Regions from separate parts of the Kitasatospora sp. NPDC058162 genome, predicted to be linked through region 2. Evidence: predicted binding sites of a transcription regulator. Region 2 holds the regulator's gene; each other region holds the start of a gene.

Region 1 (7,051 bases), on a different contig from region 2:
CGGCAGTGCAGGCCCATCTGGTACCAGACCGAGGGCAGGCCGGGGCCGAGGTGCGGGTCGTTGGCCAGCAGCGGCTTGCCGGTGGTGGTGTGCGAGCCCGCGACCACCCAGGAGTTGGAACCGATGCCCTGGCCGGGGCGGCCGAGCAGCTGCGGCATCGCGTCGATCCGGTCGGTGAGGCCCTGCAGCAGCGCCTTGGTGGTGGCCGCGCCCTGGGCGGTGCCGCCGCCGGGGGTGGTGCCGGGCTGGGACGAGCCGTCGGCCGGACGGTAGGTGTCCCCGTTCACGGTGCCGGTCTTCACGATCGTGCCGTTGCGGGAGTACGGGTAGTCCGGGTACAGCTCGGCGATCTTGTCCGGGCCGAAGTCCTGGGCCAGCAGCGAGCGGTCGATCTCCTCCTGGAGGTTCCCGGAGAGGTTCCAGGCCATCGCCTTGAGCCAGGCCACCGAGTCGACCGGGGTCCACTGCTCGGGCTTGTAGCCGCTGTTGACCACGCCGAGCAGGGCGTACTCCAGCGACGCCTTCTCCCCGCCGGGGTGCTCGGCGAGCCAGGCGTTCACGCCGTCCGAGTAGGCCTGGAGGTACTTCTTGGTCTCCGGCGAGAGCTTGGTGTCGTACTCCTTCTGCGCCACCTGCCGCCAGCCCATGGTGCGGATGAAGGCGTCGGTGTCGACCTGGCCGTCGCCGAACATCTCGGAGAGCCGGCCCGCGGTGATGTGCCGCCGGACGTCCATCTCCCAGAAGCGGTCCTGGGCCTGGACGTAGCCCTGGGCGCGGAACAGGTCCTCGCTGGTGTCCGCGTACAGCTGCGGGATGCCGTTGGCGTCCCGCTTGACGTCGACCGGCGCGCTCAGGCCCGCCACCTTGACCGTGCCGTCCACCTCCGGGAAGGAGGCGCGGACCGCGGTGACCCCGCGGTAGCCGCCGTAGCCGACGCCGGCCACCAGCAGCACGACCAGCATCATCACGATCAGACGGGCGCGCCGGAACTTCTTCGAGCGGGGCATCTGGGTCCTTGCGGTCCTGACTTCGGGGCGGGCGGGCGTGTCCAGGGCCTGGGGCCGTGACAGGGCACCACATTAGGCCGAGTCCGGCGACCGGCGTGCACGGGGGACGCTCCGGGCGGGATCGGAGGAGGTCAACGGGCGGCCGGGAAGGGGCTGGTGGGCCTACCCGGCGGCAATGAAACTAAAGATATGGCAAAATGTTAGACTGAGTAACGATCCGCAAGAGGAGCATTGACGGCTTCTTAACGGGTCGTACACCCAGCACCACGTGACACACCGCACCACCCGACTTCCAGCACCACCTGACAGCCAGCACCACCTGACACCCCGCCCGCCCATGCCTGCCCGAGGTGCCACTGCGTGAACGTCGCCCACCTGAACCAGCTCCTGCTCGAAGCCTCCGTGATCCTGCTCTTCGCAGTGGTCGCCGTCCGGTTCTCGACCCGATCAGGACTGCCCAGTCTGCTGATCTACCTCGGGATCGGCGTGGCACTGGGCCAGAACGGGATCGGCGTCACCTTCAACAACGCCGAACTGACCCAGGTGCTCGGCTACGCGGCCCTCGTGGTGATCCTGGCCGAGGGCGGCCTCAAGACCAGCTGGCGCGAGGTCAAGCCGGCGATGCCGGCGGCCACCGTGCTGGCCACCGTCGGCGTCGGCGTCAGCGTCTTCGTCACCGCCGCCGGCGCCCACTGGCTGGTCGGCCTGGACTGGCGCACCTCGCTGCTGCTCGGCGCGATCGTCTCCTCCACCGACGCGGCGGCCGTCTTCTCGGTGCTGCGGATGGTCCCGCTGCCGCACCGGCTCACCGGTCTGCTGGAGGCCGAATCCGGCTTCAACGACGCGCCCGTGGTCATCCTGGTCGTCGCCTTCGCCTCGACCGGCGAGCTGGACTCCTGGTACGTGCTGCTCGGCACCATCGCCGCCGAACTGGCGATCGGCGCGGCGGTCGGCCTGGCCGTCGGCAAGCTCGGCGCCTTCGCGGTCAAGCACGTCGCCCTGCCCTCCTCCGGCCTGTACCCGATCGCCGTGGTCGCCCTGACCGTGCTCGCCTACGCCGGCGGTGCGCTGCTGCACGGTTCCGGCTTCCTCGCCGTCTACATCAGCGCGGTGATCCTCGGGAACTCCAAGCTGCCGCACGGACCGGCCGTCCGCGGCTTCGCCGACGGACTCGCCTGGATCGGGCAGATCGGCATGTTCGTCCTGCTCGGGCTGCTCGCCGCGCCCGAGAGCATGGGCGACGCGGTGGTCCCCGCGCTGGTGATCGGCGGGGTGCTGGTCTTCCTGGCCCGACCGCTGTCCGTGGTGCTCACACTCACCGCGTTCAAGGTGCCCGTCCGCGAGCAGGCGCTGCTGAGCTGGGCCGGGCTGCGCGGGGCGGTGCCCATCGTGCTCGCCACCATCCCGGTGGTCTCCGGCGCGCACCGGGCCGAGGACGTGTTCAACATCGTCTTCATCCTGGTCGTCGTCTTCACCCTGCTCCAGGGGCCGACCCTGCCCTGGATGGCCAAGCGGCTGCGGATCGGCGAGGGCGCGATGGGCCAGGACCTCGACATCGAGTCCGCGCCGCTGGAGAAGCTGCACGGACACCTGCTGTCGGTCACGCTCTCGCCGACCTCGCGGATGTCCGGCGTGGAGGTCAGCGAACTGCGGCTGCCCAAGGGGGCGGCGGTCACCCTGGTCGTGCGGGACGGCAGCTCCTTCGTGCCGGACAAGGCGACGATGCTGCGCGGCGGGGACGAGCTGCTGGTGGTCACCACGGACGAGGTCGGCGAGGCGACGGAGCGTCGGCTGCGGGCCGTGGACAAGGGCGGCAAGCTGGCGGGGTGGCTGAACGGGCGGTGAGGGCGCCGGGGCCGGCCCGGTGGGCGGGCCGGGCGGGCGCGGGCCCGGCCGGGTGGGCGGGCGCGGGCCTGGCCGGGTGGGGCCTGAGGTGACGTGGGCGTTGTGGGTGGTCTGGCGGTATCTACGCGCGTAACTGTATGCTGGTGGGACCACGCCGTATAACTACCGCAAGACCACCCCCAGCATCTGCCTGAAGCAGAGTTGGCGCGACCGCTCGGCGGCCGCGGTACGGCCCCGGCCCACCAGGCCCGGCCGGCCCGGTATCTACCCCGGTCGACGCGCGAGAGGACGACTCTCGGCGCCGTCGGGGCCACCCCATGCCCTGCCGCGCTACCAGGCAGCAGGAAGGACCGACCGTGACGGCCCGCCGAACGGTCGAGATCACCGCGGACACCACGTCGCCCACCGCGGACAGCACCCCGAACAACGCGACCGCCGACGCCGCGGCACCGGCCAAGGTCGGGTACGGCGCACTACTGCGCACGCCCGGCGCCTGGACCTTCCTGTCCCCCGCCTTCATCGCGCGACTGCCCTACGCGATGCTCAGCATGGGCATCCTGCTCCTCGTCAAGGACACCCACGGCTCCTACGGCACCGCGGGCACCGTCACGGCCATCGCCGCCGTCGCCCAGGCCCTGATCGGCCCGCAGACCGGACGGCTCGCCGACCGGTACGGGCAGGCCGCCGTCCTCGTCCCGACCGTCGTGGTGCACGCGGCCTCGGTCGGCCTGCTGATCGCGCTGGCGCTCGGCCACGCGCCGGCCTGGAGCCTGTTCCTGGCCGCCGTCCCGGCCGGCGCGAGCGTTCCGCAGATCGGCGCGATGGTCCGGGCCCGCTGGATCGCCACGATCGGCGCCGAGGGCGCGTCCGCCTCCTCGGCGGCCAAGGTGAGCACCGCCTTCGCCTTCGAGTCCGTGACGGACGAGTTCACCTTCGTCATCGGCCCGATCCTGGCCGCCAACATCGCCACCTCGGTGAACCCGGCCACCGCCCTGGTCGTCGAGGCCGCGCTGACCTTCGTCGGCGGCCTGGCCTTCGCCGCCCAGCGCCGCACCGCGCCCACCCGGATCACCCCCCAGCCCGGCGCGCGACGCGCCTCCGCGCTGGCCTCCCCCGGCGTCCGACTGCTGGCCGGGGCGATCCTCGGGGTCGGCGCCGTGTTCGGCGGGATGCAGGTCTCGGTGAACGCCTTCGCCGACTCGGTCGGCCAGCACGACGCGGCCGGCACCGTGTACGGGATCTTCGCCGGCGGCTCGATGGTCGCGGGCGTGCTCTACGGCGTCATCGCCTGGCGGCGGGCCGTCCAGCAGCGGATGGTCATCAGCTACGCGCTGCTGGTGGCGGGCTGCTCCACCCTGTGGGCGATGCCCAACCTGGTCACCCTCTCGATCGCCGGGCTGGTCTGCGGCCTGGCCATCGCGCCGACCCTGATCAGCGGCTACACCCTGGTCGAGACCCTGGTCGAGGACGGGGCCAAGACCGAGGCGTTCACCTGGCTGACCGGCGCCATCGGCCTGGGCCTGGCGATCGGCTCGATGGTGGCCGGGCGGCTGATCGACGGCCACGGACCGTCCGCCGGATTCCTGGTGCCGGCCGTCGGCGCCGGGCTGGGGCTGATCGCGCTGGTGTCGATGCGGCACCTGCTGGTGGCCCCGGGCGGGGCGAGCCGGGTGGTGGCCTCATCGGCCGACCGCGGCGGCGCGGCGCAGCTCGTCGGTGCCGCGAAGGGCTGAGCGCGCGGTCGGCGGTGATTCGGTACCGGCTCATCTCACACCGGATTCGCTGGACTGATCCAACGGAATACCGCATCATTGACCATCGTTAGCACTCATCAGGCGAGAGTGCCAGGAGGAAGACAAGTGCCCACGTACCAGTACCAGTGCACCGAGTGCGGCAACGGCCTGGAGGCGGTGCAGAAGTTCACCGACGAGGCGCTGACCACGTGCCCCGACTGCCAGGGACGGCTCCGCAAGGTCTTCTCGGCCGTGGGCGTCGTGTTCAAGGGCTCGGGCTTCTACCGGACCGACAGCCGCTCGTCCTCCAGCAGCTCGGTGGGCGCGGGTTCGTCCGCCGGCTCCTCGACGTCGTCGACCTCGGGTTCGGGTTCGGGCTCGGGTTCGTCCGGTGCGTCGAGCTCTTCCGGCTCGTCGACCGGCTCGTCGACCGGCTCGTCGAGCTCCACGAGCTCGTCCAGCAGCCCGGCTCCGGCCGCAGGCTGACCTCGGCTTCACGGGAAGGCCCGTCGGCCCCGCTTCGCGCGGGGGCGGCGGGCCTTTTCGCATGCCGCGGCGGGCCTTTTTCGCGCGCCGCGGTCAACTTCCGGGATCGGAAATAGCTCGTACGGGTGTACGAAGTTATCCACAGGGGCGGGTTTTTCCACAGGCTGTGGGAATCGGTTTCCGGGCCGCCGCCGGAGCACGCATGGTGGGGGCACCGAGCAAGACCCGACCGAGTCCGGAGGTGTCCGATGACCGCCATGAGCCTGTCCGTCCCCCTGCCCGCGCCCACCGTGCCGCCCCGCCGGGAGGTGCCCAGCTTCCCGCCGATCCGGCGTGGCTGCGGCGGGTGGCACCGCTGGCGCCGGGCCGTCCGGCGGCGGGGCGGGGTGCCCGCGCTGGTGCTGCTCGCGGTGGCCGCGGCGCTCGCCTCCGGGCCCGCGCGGGCCGGGCTGCCGCCGCCCCCGGGCGGCGCGGTGGGCCGTCCGGGTTGTCAATCAGGGCTCCCGGAGGATCACCCGTAACCCGGCGACGACTTCGTCGTTCGAGGCGGCATGAAAGGCTTCAAGGAATTCCTGCTGCGTGGAAATGTCGTCGAACTCGCCGTCGCCGTGGTCATCGGCGCGGCCTTCACCAACATCGTCAACGCCTTCGTCAAGGGCGTGATCAATCCGATCGTCGGCGTGTTCGGGACGAAGGACCTGGCGTCCTACAGTTCCTGCCTCAAGGGGCCCTGCGAGGTGAGCGCCACCGGTGAGGTCACGTCCGGGATCCTCATCCTGTGGGGGTCGGTGCTCAGCGCCGTCCTGCAGTTCCTGATCACGGCGGCCGTCGTCTACTTCGTGCTCATCGTGCCGATGAACCGGATGGCGGCCAAGCGCAAGAGTGCCGCCGAGGTGGCGGCCGAGGCCGAGGCCAAGGAGGTCCTCCTGCTGACCGAGATCCGCGACGCGCTCGTCGCGGCGCGTTAGAGCACGCCCTCAGTCCCCGTGGTGCGGCGGGCGCTGGCTCAGGTACCAGTCCAGCCCCCGCCCACCGCCGGCACCCGCCCCGGGGCGGTCGCCCCAGCCGGCGTCGGTGTCGTCCTGGGACTGCTGGTCCAGCGGGTCACGGAAGACCAGCCGGGCCTTGGCGGGGGTGGTGGTGGTGGAGGTGGTGGTGGAGGTGGTGGAAGGGGTGGAGGAGGAGGGAGGGAGGGGGAGGGGGGAGGGGGGAGGGGCGGGGGTGCCCCCCAGGTCGCCCTGCGTCCCGTTCTGGCCCTGTTCGCGCCCCGGCTCCTGTGCCTGCGCTTGTTCCTGCTCGCTCACCTTGTCCACTCCCCTGCTCGCGGTCCGACCTGTCCTTTCAGCGTAGAAGCCTCGCGAGGCTCCCGACCACACGCGCCGGCCCGGGTGCGGAGCGCTCCGCACCCGGGCCCGGGTGGTCGACCTCGGCCGTCGGCCGTCAGGCGGCTTCGAAGCCCGCGTGGTCGGCGATCTTCTTCAGCTCCGCCAGGGCGTGCTTCTCGATCTGCCGGATCCGCTCCCGGGTGAGCCCGTGCTGCTTGCCCACCTCGGTGAGGGTGCGCTCCCGGCCGTCCTCCATGCCGTAGCGGGAGCGGATGATCGAGGCGGTGCGGTCGTCCAGCCGCCCGATCAGGCCGTCCAGCTCCTCGCGGCGGAGCATGACCATCACGGCGTCCTCGGGGGACGTCGCCCCCGTGTCCTCCACCAGGTCGCCGAACTGGGTCTCGCCCTCGTCGTCGACCGACATGTTGAGGCTCACCGGGTCGCGCGCCCAGTCCAGCACGTCCTTGATCCGGGCCTCGGTGGTGTCCAGCTCGGCCGCGATCTCGGCCGGCTCCGCCTCGCGGCCCAGCTCCTTGGACTTCTCGCGCTGCACCCGGCGGATCCGGCCGAGCTCCTCGACCAGGTGCACGGGCAACCGGATGGTGCGGGACTGGTCGGCGATCGAGCGGGTGATCGCCTGCCGGATCCACCACGT
Region 2 (7,051 bases):
GGCCAGGTAACGGCCGTCCGCGGTGAAGGCGGGCGAGGTGTCGAGGAAGCGCTCCGGGGTGACCTCGCCGACGGCACCGGTGGCCAGGTCGGCCAGCACGATCTGGCGCAGCGAGTACGGGCCCATCCGGTGCACCGGGCGGGACCAGGCCAGCCAGGCGGAGTCCGGGCTGAACGCCAGCCCGCTGACCTCGCCGTCGCTGCTGCGGTCCAGTTCGCGCACGGCGCCGTCGGCCAGCCCGACCACCAGCACCCGGCCGTCGTGCACGCCGAGCGCGGCCCGCTCGCCGTCCGGGGAGACCACCAGCGAGTTGACCCGGCCCAGCTGCCCGGCGGCCAGCCGGCGCCGCTCGGGGTCGTGCACGGCGGGGGCGTACTCCAGGGCGTCCTCGCCCTCGGCGTCGGTCACCCAGAGCACCCCCTGGGCGCCGTCCCGGCCCGGCACCACCCGGGCCAGCCGGGCGCGCACGCCCGGGGTCTCGTCCAGCACCCGGGCCGGGCCCTCGCGGTGGGTCAGCCAGTGCACGCCGCCGCGCACCACCACGGCGCCGGCCCGGCCGGTGCGGTCCGGGGCGACGGACTCCAGCCAGTGCGCGGCGTGCACCGGGCGGGGGCGGCGGCCGGCCCGCGAGCCGGCCGTCCGGACGTCCAGGCGGCGCGGCGCGGCGGTCTCCAGGTCGTCCAGCAGCCACAGGTCGCCGGCCCGGTGGAAGACCACCCGGGTGCCGTCGGTGGCGGCGCCGCGGGCGTAGAAGCCGTCCGGGTCGGTGCTGTGGCGGCGCAGGTCGGAGCCGTCCGGGCGGCTGGACCACAGCTCGCCGACGCCCTCGTGGTCGGACAGGAAGGCGATCCGGCCGCCCACCCAGAGCGGGGAGTCGAGGTTGCCGTCCAACTCCTCGTGGACGCGGGCGAACCGGTCCCGTCCGATCCACAACTTGCCCGCCCGGCCGCCCCGGTAGCGCTTCCACCAGGCCGGCTCGCGGTTGTTGACGGTCACCAGCAGCGCCCGGTCCCCGTCCGGCTCGAAGGCGAGCCCGCCGACCGGCCCGTACGGCAGCCGCGCCGGCTCGCCGCCGTCCAGCGGCACCGCGTGCGCCCAGCTGCGGCGCCCGCCGGCCTCGCCCACGCCGGTGGTGGCGATCGGGCGCCCGTCGGCGGTCCAACCCTGCACCCTGGTCTGGTCGTCGCCCCAGTACGTCAGCCGCCGGGACGGACCGCCGTCCACCGGCACCACGTGCACCTCCGGGGCGCCGTCCCGGGTGGAGGTGAAGGCGATGTGCCGCCCGTCCGGGGAGAACCGGGGGTGGCGCACCGGAAGGTGATCGGCCGTCAGCCGCCAGGCCCGGCCGCCGTCCAGCGGGGCGAGCCACAGGTCGTCCTCGGTGACGAAGGCGACCAGGTCACCGTGCAGGTGGGGGTGGCGCAGATAGGCGCCCGCGGAGGTGCTCAGGGAGTCCGTCACGCCGCCAGCGTAGGCAGCTGCGGGTACGATCCGCTCCGTTTTCCGCAGACTCCGGGCGGGCGCACGGGGTCCCGGAGGCGCTACGACCAGCGGCCGGTGCGCCCCAGCAGCAGTGCCCCCGCCGCCACCCCGGCGGTCGAGGTGCGCAGCACCGACGGGCCCAGCCGGTAAGGCTTCGCGCCCGCTTCGGCGAAGGCGGCCAGCTCCTCCGGGGAGACCCCGCCCTCCGGGCCGACCACCAGCACGATGTCCCCGCCGGCGGGGAGCGCGGCCTGCGCCAGCGGCTCGGCGCCCTCCTCGTGCAGCACGGCGGCGAGCGCGGCCCCCGCCAGCAGCGGTGCCAGCTGCCGGGTGGTCGCCAGCTCGCGCACCTCGGGGAAGCGCAGCCTGCGGGACTGCTTGCCCGCCTCCCGGGCGGTGGCCCGCCACTTGGCGAGCGCCTTGGCCCCGCGCTCGCCCTTCCACTGGGTGATGCACCGGGAGGCGGCCCAGGGGACCACCACGTCCACGCCGACCTCGGTCATGGTCTCCACGGCCAGCTCGCCGCGGTCGCCCTTGGGCAGCGCCTGGACGACCACGATCCGCGGCGCGGGCTCGGGCTCGCGCCGCACGGCGTCCACCGTGACCTCGATCGCCTCCTTGCCGAGCACCGCGGCGACCGTGCCGTCCACGCCGAGCCCCAGCCCGTCCGCCAGGGTGACCGCCTCGCCGGCCGCCAGCCGCTTCACCGCCGCCGCGTGCCGCCCCTCCGGCCCGTCGAGCCGCAGCACGGCCCCGGGCGCGGCGGTGGCGATCCGCTCGGTCTCGACGACGAAGACGGGCGCGGTCATGGCGGGGAACCTCCGGAGGAGTGGGACTCGGGGAAACGCGAAGGGGGTGCCGGGGAGGACCCGGCACCCCCTCCTTGACGGCTACCGGCCGTTGAAGGCGTCCTTCAGGCGCGAGAACAGGCCCTGCTGGCCCGGCGCGAACTGGCCGGACGGCCGCTCCTCGCCGCGCAGGACGGCGAGCCGGCGCAGCAGCTCCTCCTGCTCGGCGTCGAGCTTGGTCGGCGTCTGCACCTCGACGTGCACTATCAGGTCGCCCCGGCCGCCCCCGCGCAGGTGGGTGATGCCCCGGCCGTGCAGCGGGATCGACTGGCCGGACTGGGTGCCGGGCCGGATGTCGACCTCCTCCAGCCCGTCCAGGGTCTGCAACGGCACCTGGGTGCCGAGCGAGGCGGCCGTCATCGGGATGGTGACGGTGCAGTGCAGGTCGTCGCCGCGCCGCTGGAAGACGGTGTGGGTGGTCTCGGCGATCTCGACGTACAGGTCGCCGGCCGGGCCGCCGCCGGGGCCGACCTCGCCCTCGCCGGCCAGCTGGATCCGGGTGCCGTTGTCCACACCGGCCGGGATCTTGACGGTCAGGGTGCGGCGGGCCCGCACCCGGCCGTCGCCGGCGCACTCGGGGCACGGGGTCGGCACGACGGTGCCGAAGCCCTGGCACTGCGGGCACGGGCGGGAGGTCATGACCTGGCCCAGGAACGAGCGGGTGACCTGGGACACCTCGCCCTTGCCGCGACACATGTCGCAGGTCTGCGCGGAGGTGCCGGGGGCCGCGCCCTCGCCGCTGCAGGTGGTGCAGGTGACGGCGGTGTCGACCTGGAGTTCCTTGGTGGTGCCGAAGGCGGCCTCCTCCAGGGTGATCTCCAGCCGGATCATGGCGTCCTGGCCGCGGCGGGTGCGCGAGCGCGGGCCGCGCTGGCCGGCCGCGGCGCCGAAGAAGGCGTCCATGATGTCGGAGAAGCCGAAGCCCGCCGCGCCGGCGCCGAAGCCGCCCGCGCCACCGCCGCCGGGCGACAGCGGGTCCCCGCCGAGGTCGTAGACCTGGCGCTTCTGCGGGTCGGAGAGCACCTCGTAGGCGGCGTTGATCTCCTTGAACCGCTCCTGCGTCTTCGGGTCCGGGTTGACGTCCGGGTGCAGTTCGCGTGCCAGGCGCCGGAACGCCTTCTTGATCTCGTCCTGCCCCGCATCCCGTCGGACGCCGAGTACCGCGTAGTAGTCCGTGGCCACCAAATGCTCCGCTTGTTCCGCCTGTAGTAGTGCGACTGGACACCGCCGCCGGGTTTTTCCGACGGCGGTCTGCTTGCTACGACTCGGCCAGGATCTGACCCACGTACCGTGCCACCGCTCGCACCGCCCCCATTGTGCCCGGGTAGTCCATCCGGGTCGGACCGATCACACCCAGTTTGGCCACGCTCTCGTCGCCCGAACCGTAGCCGACCGAGACGACCGAGGTGGAATTCAGCCCTTCGTACGCGTTCTCCCGCCCGATCCGGACCGTCATCGCGGCGTCCGTGGTCTCACCCAGGAGGCGGAGCAGGACGACCTGCTCCTCCAGGGCCTCCAGCACCGGCTGGATGGTGAGCGGGAAGTCGTGCCCGAAGCGGGTCAGGTTGGCCGTGCCGGCCAGCATGATCCGCTCCTCGTTCTGCTCGGCGAGCGCCTCGAACAGCGTCGCCAGGACCGTACTGACGGTCGGCCGGTCGGCCTGCTCGAAGGCCCCCGGGAGTTCCTCCAGCAGCCCGGGGACGTCCGGGAGCCGCTGGCCGGCCGCCCGCGCGTTGATCCGCGAGCGCAGGTCCGCCAGGACCGTCTCGCCGACCGTGCCCGGGCAGTCGACCATCCGCTGCTCGACCCGGCCGGTGTTGGTGATCAGCACCAGCATCACCTTGGCCGGGGCCAGCGCCACCAGCTCGATGTGCCGGACGGTGGAGCGGGTCAGCGAGGGGTACTGCACCACGGCGACCTGGCGGGTCAGCTGGGCGAGCAGCCGCACCGTGCGGGTGACCACGTCGTCCAGGTCGACGGCGCCGTCCAGGAAGTGCCGGATCGCCCGGCGCTCCGGGGAGCTCATCGGCTTGATCTCGGCGAGCTTGTCGACGAACAGCCGGTAGCCCTTGTCGGTGGGGATCCGCCCGGCGCTGGTGTGCGGCTGGTGGATGTACCCCTCCTCCTCCAGCGCCGCCATGTCGTTGCGCACCGTCGCCGGGGACACCCCGAGGTTGTGCCGCTCCACCAGGGCCTTGGAGCCGACCGGCTCCTCGGTGCCCACGTAGTCCTGGACGATCGCGCGCAGCACGGCGAGCTTGCGGTCGTCCAGCTGGCGGACCTCTCCGGCCATGGGGCACGCACCTCCGTCTTCGCACGTTGTCCGTCTGTGATGCTGCGAGCCACTCCGGAAAGGGCCCCGACCCTGGCACTCTGCACACACGAGTGCCAAAACCGTACCTGCCAGTGTACGGCCCGGGTCCTACCGCAGGAACGGCCCGGCCGGGGTGATCCTGCCCGCAGTTCCGGACGGCCGCCACGACACTCCCCGTGCGCGGGTGGTGCCCCGGGGCCGTCCGGGTGGCAGCATCGAAAGCGACGGCGAACGGAGGAGCAAGCAATGTCGAGCTCGGGCCAGCACACCCGTTTCGCGCCCGACCGCGGCCTGACCGGCCGCATGATCGGGACGATGTTCGTGATCGGGCTGCTGTACGTCGGTTTCACGGGCCTGCTGATCGCGCTGCTGCGCGGGGCCTGGCCGCTGATCGTGCTGATCTCCGGCGGGCTGTTCGTGGCCCAGTTCTGGTTCAGCGACAAGATCACCGAGCGGGCCATGGGCGCCCACCAGGTGACCGAGGAGCAGTACCCCCAGCTGCACGGCACCATCGACCGGCTCTGCGCGCTGGCCGACATGCCCAAGCCCCGCGTGGCGGTCGCCGACAACGACATGCCCAACGCCTTCGCCACCGGCCGCAACCCGCAGAACGCCGTGGTGTGCGTCACCACCGGCCTGCTGCGCCGGCTCGAACCGGAGGAACTGGAGGGCGTCCTGGCGCACGAGCTGTCGCACGTCGCCCACCGGGACGTCGCGGTGATGACCATCGCCGGCTTCCTCGGCGTGCTCGCCGGGGCCATGACCCGGATCGCCATGTACGGCGGGTTCATGGGCGGCAACCGCAACAACAACGACCAGAACGCGGCCCTCGCGGCGCTGATCATCCCGCTGGTGTCGATCGTCGTCTACGCGATCAGCTTCCTGCTCACCCGGCTGCTGTCCCGCTACCGCGAGCTGGCCGCCGACCGGGCCGCCGCCCAGCTCACCGGCCGGCCCAGCGCCCTCGCCTCGGCGCTCACCAAGGTCACCGGGCAGATCGCGGCCATCCCCACCGAGGACCTGCGCAAGTCCCAGCCCTACAACGCCTTCTACTTCGCCCCCGCGCTGAGCGCCAAGGAGACCGCCTCCCAGCTGCTCTCCACCCACCCGAGCCTGGAGAAGCGGCTGGCCCAGCTGGCGAAGATCTCCGAGCAGCTCGGCCGCTGACCCCCCCTACCGACCTGCCGACCCGCCACTGACCCGCCCGAGAGGACCGCCGTGGGATTCCTGGACGCCCTGTTCGGCCGCACCAAGCCCGTCAAGCCCGACCTCGACCAGCTGTTCGGCGTGCCGTCCGCCGCGCTCACCCTGGAGGCCGCGGCCGGGTTCCTCCCCACCGGGCTCGGCTCGGTCTGCTTCGCGGCCGTCGAGGGCGCGGCCTTCGTCCAGGTCGAACAGCAGGTCCGGGCCCTGCTGGACGCCGACACCGAACGCGGCGGCGTCCCGGTGGAGGCCTCCAAGGACGGCTACGGCTACTCCTGGCTGCTCACCCGGCACACCCCCGAGGAACTCCCGGAACTGGTCAACGACCTGCACGCGGTCAACAGCGAGCTGGAGGCCAACGGCTTCGGCCCGCAGCTGCTCTGCTCCCTGGTCGGCTTCCGCAACGCGCAGGGCCAGTCGCTGGCCCTGGTCTACCTCTACAAGCGCGGCACCTTCTACCCCTTCGCCCCGATGCCCGGCGGCGGCGAACGGCGCAACAGCCCGCTGGAGCTCCAGGTCAACGCGACGCTGGGGAACGACCTACGGCTGGAGAAGGACCTCAGCCGCTGGTTCCCGGTCTGGGGGGCGCCGGGCCTCTGACGCCCCGTCCGTAAAATCGCCCCATGCGCAGCCACCAGTACGGACCCGACCTCACCCCGCCGTGGAAGAAGCAGCGGCCGGCACCCGAGGTGCCGGCCGAGCGGGACCTGGTAGTCGAGGAGGCCGCCACCGGCTACTGCGGGGCGGTGGTGCGGTGCGAGAAGACCGCGGAGGGGTTCACCGTCACCCTGGAGGACCGTTTCGGCAAGCAGCGGGTCTTCCCGCTGGTGCCGGGCGGCTTCCTGCTGGAGGGCAAGGCCGTCACCCTGGTGCGCCCGACCGCCCCCGCCGCGCCCCGCACCCCCGCCCGCACCGCCTCCGGCTCCCTCGCCGTCCCCGGCGCCCGCGCCCGGGTCGCCCGCGAGTCCCGCATCTACGTCGAGGGCCGGCACGACGCCGAGCTGGTCGAGCGGGTCTGGGGCGACGACCTGCGCATCGAGGGCGTCGTCGTCGAGTACCTCCAGGGCATCGACGACCTCCCCGCGATCGTCGCCGACTTCGCCCCCGGCCCCGGCCGCCGCCTCGGCGTCCTGGTCGACCACCTGCTCCCGGGGACGAAGGAACACCGCATCGCCGCCCAGGTCACCGGCTCATCGGTCCTGGT
Region 3 (7,051 bases), on a different contig from region 2:
TCCTGCGGCCGTGTGGTTCGCCGCAGTGCCTGTCCGCTGGTCCCCGAGGTGCTCCACTCCTCCATGGTGCAACCTCGGGACCGTAACGTCACACGCCCGTGCGGTGCCCGCTCGGGAATTCGACGGCGGCGCGCCGCAACCGGCGGCGCCGCCGGCGGTCAGCGGACCAGGCCCCAGCGGAAACCCAGCGCCACCGCGTGCGCGCGGTCGGAGGCCCCGAGCTTCTTGAACAGCCGTCGGGCGTGGGTCTTGACGGTGTCCTCGGAGAGGAACAGCTCGCGCCCGATCTCGGCGTTGCTGCGGCCGTGGCTCATGCCCTCCAGCACCTGGATCTCACGCGCCGTCAAGGTCGGTGCCGCGCCCATGTCGGGGCTGCGCAGCCGGCGCGGGGCGAGCCGCCAGGTCGGGTCGGCGAGGGCCTGGGTGACGGTGGCCCGCAGTTCGGCGCGCGAGGCGTCCTTGTGCAGGTACCCGCGGGCACCCGCGGCCACGGCGAGCGCGACACCGTCGAGGTCCTCGGCGACGGTGAGCATGATGATCCGGGCACCCGGATCGGCGGACAGCAGCCGCCGGACGGTCTCGACCCCGCCGAGGCCGGGCATCCGGACGTCCATCAGGACGAGATCGGAGCGGTCGGCCACCCAGCGGCGGAGGACCTCCTCCCCGTTCGTCGCGGTGGTGACCCGGTCCACACCGGGTACGGTCGCGACGGCGCGGCGAAGCGCCTCGCGGGCGAGCGGGGAATCGTCGCAAACGAGAACGGAAGTCATGACCGTCGTCCTCCGCAGCTGATCCGCGTCACGTTGAGCCTCCTGGCTGGTACGAACCTCTCCGACACGGCCGATCGGCGACGGACTTCGTCCTGATCGCCCCGACTTGCCCGCGATCGTTCCCGACGTCCGGCGCCCGCTAACCGCCTCCGCACTACCAACGACCGTCACTCGAATGAGTTACGGCCTTCGGGCCATCTCCACCACTGTACGTGGCCAACCCATTACCGATCAGCCGCATCGCGGTGCACACGCCGCAGTTTTGCGCAGCTCGCGCGCGGTGGGCGCACGACCCGCACGCCGGTGCGACGTGTCGCGCGCCCGTCGGCCACCCGATTGCCACGCCCGCGCCCGCCGAACCTCTTGCCCGCTTTGCCCGTTTTTATAGCTTTCGCATGGTCATTGACTGTTGTGCCCGTGTGTGGGTGACTTGTCCATGGAGTTGCCTTAAGTCATATTTCCAGGTGTCCACACCAGCGCGGGACGCCCCGCCGGGCACCGTTCGGCAGCAGCCCGCCGAAACGCCCGGCCGCCGCCGACCGCCTCTGAAGGGAATGAGCCATGGCAGATTTCTCCCGCCTCCCCGGTCCCAACGCGGACCTCTGGGACTGGCAGCTCTCGGCGGCCTGCCGCGGCGTGGACAGCTCGCTCTTCTTCCACCCGGAGGGTGAGCGCGGAGCCGCCCGCAGTTCGCGCGAGACCAGCGCCAAGGAGGTCTGCATGCGCTGCCCGGTGATCGCCGAGTGCGCCGCGCACGCCCTGGCGGTCCGCGAGCCGTACGGCGTCTGGGGCGGGATGACCGAGGACGAGCGCGAGGAGATGCTGGGCCGCTCGCGGCACCGCCTGGTGGAGGTCCCGCTGACCCCGCCGGCGGTCGCGCAGCGTTAGACCCGCCTCCGCGGCGCGCCGTGAAGAAACGTTTCTTCGCGGCGCCTCAGGCCGCTACCGCCCCCTCCGGGGGCTTCGACGGCGGGCCCGGGGGCGACCGGGACGCCGGTCACCGACCGTCAGCGGTCGGCGGCCGCACCCGCCAGCCGCTCCTGCATCAGCGCGACCGCCGGCACCTCGGCCAGGTCCGGCAGGGTCAGCGCCACCACCTGGCGCACCGCCGGCGCACCGGAGGCCGTCCGCACCGGCACCGTCGACACGCCGTCAGGACGCACCGACTGCAGGGCCAGCCGGGGCAGCACCGCCACCCCGAGCCCGGCCGCCACCAGGCCGACCACCGCCGGGTAGTCGTCGGTCGCGAAGTCGATCCGGGGCTCGAAGCCCGCCCCCGCGCACAGCTCCACCAGGTGCCCCCGGCACTGCGGGCAGCCGGCGATCCACTGCTCCCCCGCCAGTTCCGCCAGCTCCACCGGACCGCCCCGCCCCGCCAGCCGGTGGGCGGCCGGCAGCAGGCCCACCAGCGGGTCGTCCAGCAGCGGGGTGACCACCAGGTCGGACCAGTCGGTGCCGGCCGACAGCTGCTGGGCCTCCAGGTTCGCCTCGGCCCGCGCCTCACGCGGCGAGCCGTGCCCGAGCACCGGCGCCACGGGCGCGCCGTCGGACTGCGGGTAGCGGAAGGCCAGCGCGATCTCGCACTCGCCGCCGCGCAGCATCGCCAGCGACTCCGGCGGCTCGGCCTCGACCAGCGACACGCGCACCCCCGGATGGCTGTCCCGCAGGCGGGCGACCGCGGGCGGCACCAGGGTGGAACTCGCGGTCGGGAAGGAGACCAGCCGCACCCGCCCGGCCCGCAGCCCGGCGATCGCCGCCACCTCCTCCTCGGCGGCGGAGAGCCCGGCCAGGATCCCGGTGGCGTGCTTGAGCAGGACCCGCCCGGCCTCGCTGAGCTGCATCCCGCGGCCCGAGCGGACCACCAGCGGGGTGTCCACCGACTTCTCCAGGGCCTTCATCTGCTGGCTGATGGCAGGCTGGGTACACCCCAGCTCGCGCGCGGCGGCGGAGAAGGAGCCGGTGCGGGCGACGGCACGCAGGACGCGCAGATGGCGGGCCTCGATCATGCCTCAGTTATAAGGCAATCTTTGCATTCTGCAAAATTCTACTGATAGTTGAAGCCTCAAACGGACCTCCGCCGCGAGGCCTTCCACAACGCAACAGCCGGAGGCCCGGCCGACTCCCCGAGGGAATCGGCCGGGCCTCCGGTCAGGCGTCGGTGCCTCAGTGCGAGTGGCCGTGGCCGCCGTGCGAGTGACCGGCGTCGGCCTCCTCCTCCTTCTTCTCCACCACGAGGGTCTCGGTGGTGAGGAGCAGGGAGGCGATCGAGGCGGCGTTCTCCAGCGCGGAGCGGGTGACCTTGACCGGGTCGATGACGCCGGCCTTCACCAGGTCGCCGTACTCACCGGTGGCGGCGTTGTAGCCCTGGCCGGCCTCCAGCTCGGAGACCTTGGAGGTGATGACGTAGCCCTCCAGGCCGGCGTTCTGGGCGATCCAGCGCAGCGGCTCGTGCAGCGCCTTGCGGACCACGGCGACACCGGTGGCCTCGTCACCCGACAGGCCCAGGCCGCCGTCCAGCACCTTGGCGGCGTGCACCAGCGAGGCGCCACCGCCGGCGACGATGCCCTCCTCGACCGCGGCGCGGGTCGCCGAGATGGCGTCCTCCAGGCGGTGCTTGCGCTCCTTGAGCTCCACCTCGGTGGCGGCACCGACCTTGATGACGCAGACGCCGCCGGCCAGCTTGGCCAGGCGCTCCTGCAGCTTCTCGCGGTCCCAGTCGGAGTCGGTCGCGGCGATCTCGCCCTTGATCTGGGCGACGCGGCCGGCCACGGCCTCGGAGTCACCGGCACCGTCGACGACCGTGGTGTCGTCCTTGGTGATGGTCACGCGGCGGGCGGTGCCCAGCACGTCCAGACCGGCCTGGTCGAGCTTGAGGCCGACCTCCTCGGAGATGACCGTGCCGCCGGTCAGGACGGCCAGGTCGCCGAGGATCGCCTTGCGGCGGTCGCCGAAGCCCGGGGCCTTGACGGCGACGGCGTTGAAGGTGCCGCGGATCTTGTTCACGACCAGGGTCGACAGCGCCTCGCCGTCGACGTCCTCGGCGATGATCAGCAGCGGCTTCGAGGCACCGCTCTGCAGGATCTTCTCCAGCAGCGGCAGCAGCTCCTGGATGGAGGAGATCTTGCCCTGGTTGATCAGGATGTACGGGTCCTCGAGGACCGCTTCCTGGCGCTCGGCGTCGGTGACGAAGTACGGCGACAGGTAGCCCTTGTCGAACTGCATGCCCTCGGTGAAGTCCAGCTCCACGCCGAAGGTGTTCGACTCCTCGACGGTGATGACACCGTCCTTGCCGACCTTGTCGATCGCCTCGGCGATCAGCTCGCCGACCTGGGTGTCCTGCGCGGAGAGGGACGCGACGGCGGCGACGTCGTCCTTGCCCTCGATCTCGCGGGCGATGGACAGCAGGTGCTCGGAGACGGCGGCGACGGCCTTGTCGATGCCCTTCTTCAGGGCGGCCGGGCCGGCACCGGCGGCGACGTTGCGCAGACCCTCGTTGACCAGGGCCTGGGCCAGCACGGTGGCGGTGGTGGTGCCGTCGCCCGCGACGTCGTTGGTCTTGGTGGCGACCTCCTTGACGAGCTGCGCGCCAAGGTTCTCGTACGGGTCGTCCAGCTCGACCTCACGGGCGATGGTGACACCGTCGTTGGTGATGGTCGGGGCGCCGAACTTCTTGTCGATGACGACGTTGCGGCCCTTGGGGCCGATGGTCACCTTGACGGTGTCGGCCAGCTTGTTGACACCGCGCTCCAGCGAGCGGCGGGCGTCCTCGTCGAACTGCAGGATCTTCGCCATGTTCCCTATTCCCTCGGGGCTACGGCCGGCCGACCGGCCGCCGAACTACGTGAACCAACGACCACGCCCCGGGCCCCTGTCACTAGGGACACGGATCCGGGGCGGGGCGGAACGTCTTACTTCTCGATGACCGCGAGAACGTCGCGGGCCGAGAGGACGAGGTACTCCTCGCCCTTGTACTTCACCTCGGTGCCGCCGTACTTCGAGTACAGGACGATGTCGCCGACGGCGAGGTCGAGCGGCAGACGCTGACCGTCCTCGAAGCGGCCCGGGCCGACGGCCAGGACGACGCCCTCCTGGGGCTTCTCCTTGGCGGTGTCCGGGATAACCAGGCCGGAGGCCGTGGTGGTCTCGGCGTCGAGCGGCTGGACCACAATGCGGTCCTCGAGCGGCTTGATGGCAACCTTGCTGCTGGTGGTCACGTCCGAGCTCCCCTTCGGAGATTACGGGGTTTTCTAACGGGTAGGGCGAACCTGCGAGCCTGCCGTCGCGGGGGTCAGGCACACGTTTTCGCATTAGCACTCCCCCAGTGGGGAGTGCCAAGGACGACCATAGGCCGCCGTTAGCACTCAGTCAACCAGAGTGCCAACGACGCGCGCTGCGGACTCAGGTCGTGGGCCGGGTCGCGGATGAGTAGCCGTACTCATGTGCGACACCCGGCCGGGCGGCCAGACTCCTGCCATGACCTCGATCCCGCTGCGCGTCGGCCCGTCCCGGCTGAAGGACACAGCCCTCGCCCTGCTGTCGATGCCCCTGCTGGGGTTCGTGCTCCCGTTCGTCGTCTTCTACGTCGTCCTCGCCATGGGCAGCGGCCCGGGCCACGGGGACGACGGTGACGGCCTGATGTGGGCCTTCCTCGGCTACGGGATGATCGCCGCCCCGCTCGCCGCCCTGGTGGCGAGCGTCCTGGTGGCCGTCCGCAGCTGGCGCTCTGGCTACCGGTTCGTCCCGGTCACCGCCGCCCTCGCACCGTTCGTCCTCCCCTTCGCGCTCTCCACCGGCGTCCTCTGGTGAACGTGCCCCTGGTCCGCGATCCGCTCAACCCGCGCGTCCCCTGGCCGACGGACCTGTTGCTCGGCCTGATCACGGTCGTGGCCCTCGTCCCGGTCCTGGTGCTCTGCGCCTTCGTGAACCTCCTGATCTGCCTCTCCGTCCACGCCGGTTCGACGATCGGCATCCTGATCCTCGCCGCGGTCATGCTCCCGCTGCCCGGCTGGATCATCCGGACCAGCTGGCGGATCGGCTACCGGTTCGTCCCGGTCCTCACCGGGACGGCCATGACCGTCCTCGCCGTGCTGGCGTACCTGTACTGACCCGCGAGAATGACCTCGTGGACACCGAGAACCTCCAGCCCCTGCTGACCCCCGAGGGTCAGGCCCTGCTCGCCGAGCTGCGCGAGTTCGCCCCCGAGGAGGAGCTGGCGCTGGCCACCCGGCTGCGGCGGGAGCACCCGGCGGAGCTGGTGTCGGCGGCGTTCGGGCAGGCGCGGCTGCGGCAGCGGGCGCGGGCGAAGTTCGGGGCGGACGCCGACCTGATGTACTTCACGCCCAACGGGGTCGAGCAGTCCACCCGGCGCAGCGTGGCCGAGTGGCGGGCCCGCCGCTTCGCCGAGTTGGGCGTACGGCGCCTCGCCGACCTGTGCTGCGGCATCGGCGGGGACGTGCTGGCGCTGGCCCGGGCCGGGATCCGGGTGCTGGCGGTCGACAAGGACCCGGCGGCCTGTGCCGCCACCGCGGCCAACGCCGCCGCGCTGGGCCTGTCGGAGCTGGTGGAGGTGCGCTGCGCGGACGTCGCCGAGGTGGACGTCACCGGCTACGACGCGGTGTTCACCGACCCGGCCCGGCGCACCTCGCGCGGCCGGGTGTTCGACCCGGAGGCGTACGCCCCGCCGCTCTCCTGGGCGATCGAGGCCGGGCGGCGGACCCCGATCGGCGCGTTGAAGGTCGCCCCGGGCATCCCGCACGAGGCCGTCCCGGCGGACGCCGAGGCCGAGTGGGTCTCCGACCACGGGGACGTCAAGGAGGCGGTGCTCTGGTTCGGCACCGGGGCGAGCCGCCCGCACCGCGCCACCCTGCTGCCGCACGGCGACAGCCTGGTCGGCGGCGACCTGCCCGACCCGCCGGCCGGCCCGGTCGGGCGGTACCTGTACGAGCCGGACGGTGCGGTGATCCGGGCGCACCTGGTGGCCGAGGTGGCCGGGCAGGTCGACGGGCGGCTGATCGATCCGAAGATCGCCTACCTGACCTCGGACCGGCTGGTCGCCACCCCGTACGCGCACGCCTTCGAGCTGACCGACGTACTGCCCTTCCACATCAAGAAGTTGAAGGCACTGCTGCGCGAGCGCGGGGTCGGCACGGTGGTGATCAAGAAGCGCGGGATGGCGATCACCCCGGAGGAGCTGCGCCGCCAGCTCAAGCCCTCCGGGCCGAACTCCGTCACGGTGATCCTCAGCCGCACCGACAACGGGCCGCTGATGATGCTGGGACAGC

The links. Region 2 encodes HrcA, which represses chaperone genes, less so after heat shock. Its sites were predicted from a motif close to TTNGCACTCNGNNNNNCNGAGTGCNAA; they were not measured.
Region 1: ACFVXG_RS07595 (FmdB family zinc ribbon protein) is a predicted target of HrcA. The motif match lies at 4,674-4,700, and genes of this name have one in related genera.
Region 3: groES (co-chaperone GroES) is a predicted target of HrcA. The motif match lies at 5,125-5,151, and genes of this name have one in related genera.

Annotation. Positions count from the first base shown of each region.
Region 1 is NZ_JBHVUS010000003.1:271,233-278,283, forward strand. It holds gene ACFVXG_RS07580 (penicillin acylase family protein) at 1-1,007, opposite strand, end outside; gene ACFVXG_RS07585 (potassium/proton antiporter) at 1,368-2,852, shown strand; gene ACFVXG_RS07590 (MFS transporter) at 3,209-4,585, shown strand; gene ACFVXG_RS07595 (FmdB family zinc ribbon protein) at 4,712-5,071, shown strand; gene ACFVXG_RS07600 (hypothetical protein) at 5,320-5,592, shown strand; gene mscL (large conductance mechanosensitive channel protein MscL) at 5,623-6,039, shown strand; gene ACFVXG_RS07610 (hypothetical protein) at 6,049-6,375, opposite strand; gene ACFVXG_RS07615 (sigma-70 family RNA polymerase sigma factor) at 6,512-7,051, opposite strand, start outside.
Region 2 is NZ_JBHVUS010000007.1:339,234-346,284, forward strand. It holds gene ACFVXG_RS17200 (S41 family peptidase) at 1-1,461, opposite strand, end outside; gene ACFVXG_RS17205 (16S rRNA (uracil(1498)-N(3))-methyltransferase) at 1,542-2,291, opposite strand; gene dnaJ (molecular chaperone DnaJ) at 2,373-3,512, opposite strand; gene hrcA (heat-inducible transcriptional repressor HrcA) at 3,589-4,623, opposite strand; gene htpX (zinc metalloprotease HtpX) at 4,891-5,811, shown strand; gene ACFVXG_RS17225 (hypothetical protein) at 5,863-6,447, shown strand; gene ACFVXG_RS17230 (DUF3097 domain-containing protein) at 6,471-7,051, shown strand, end outside.
Region 3 is NZ_JBHVUS010000005.1:384,604-391,654, reverse strand. It holds gene ACFVXG_RS13450 (response regulator transcription factor) at 159-770, opposite strand; gene ACFVXG_RS13445 (WhiB family transcriptional regulator) at 1,332-1,658, shown strand; gene ACFVXG_RS13440 (LysR family transcriptional regulator) at 1,778-2,776, opposite strand; gene groL (chaperonin GroEL) at 2,934-4,562, opposite strand; gene groES (co-chaperone GroES) at 4,679-4,984, opposite strand; gene ACFVXG_RS13425 (hypothetical protein) at 5,244-5,576, shown strand; gene ACFVXG_RS13420 (hypothetical protein) at 5,573-5,875, shown strand; gene ACFVXG_RS13415 (methyltransferase domain-containing protein) at 5,872-7,051, shown strand, end outside.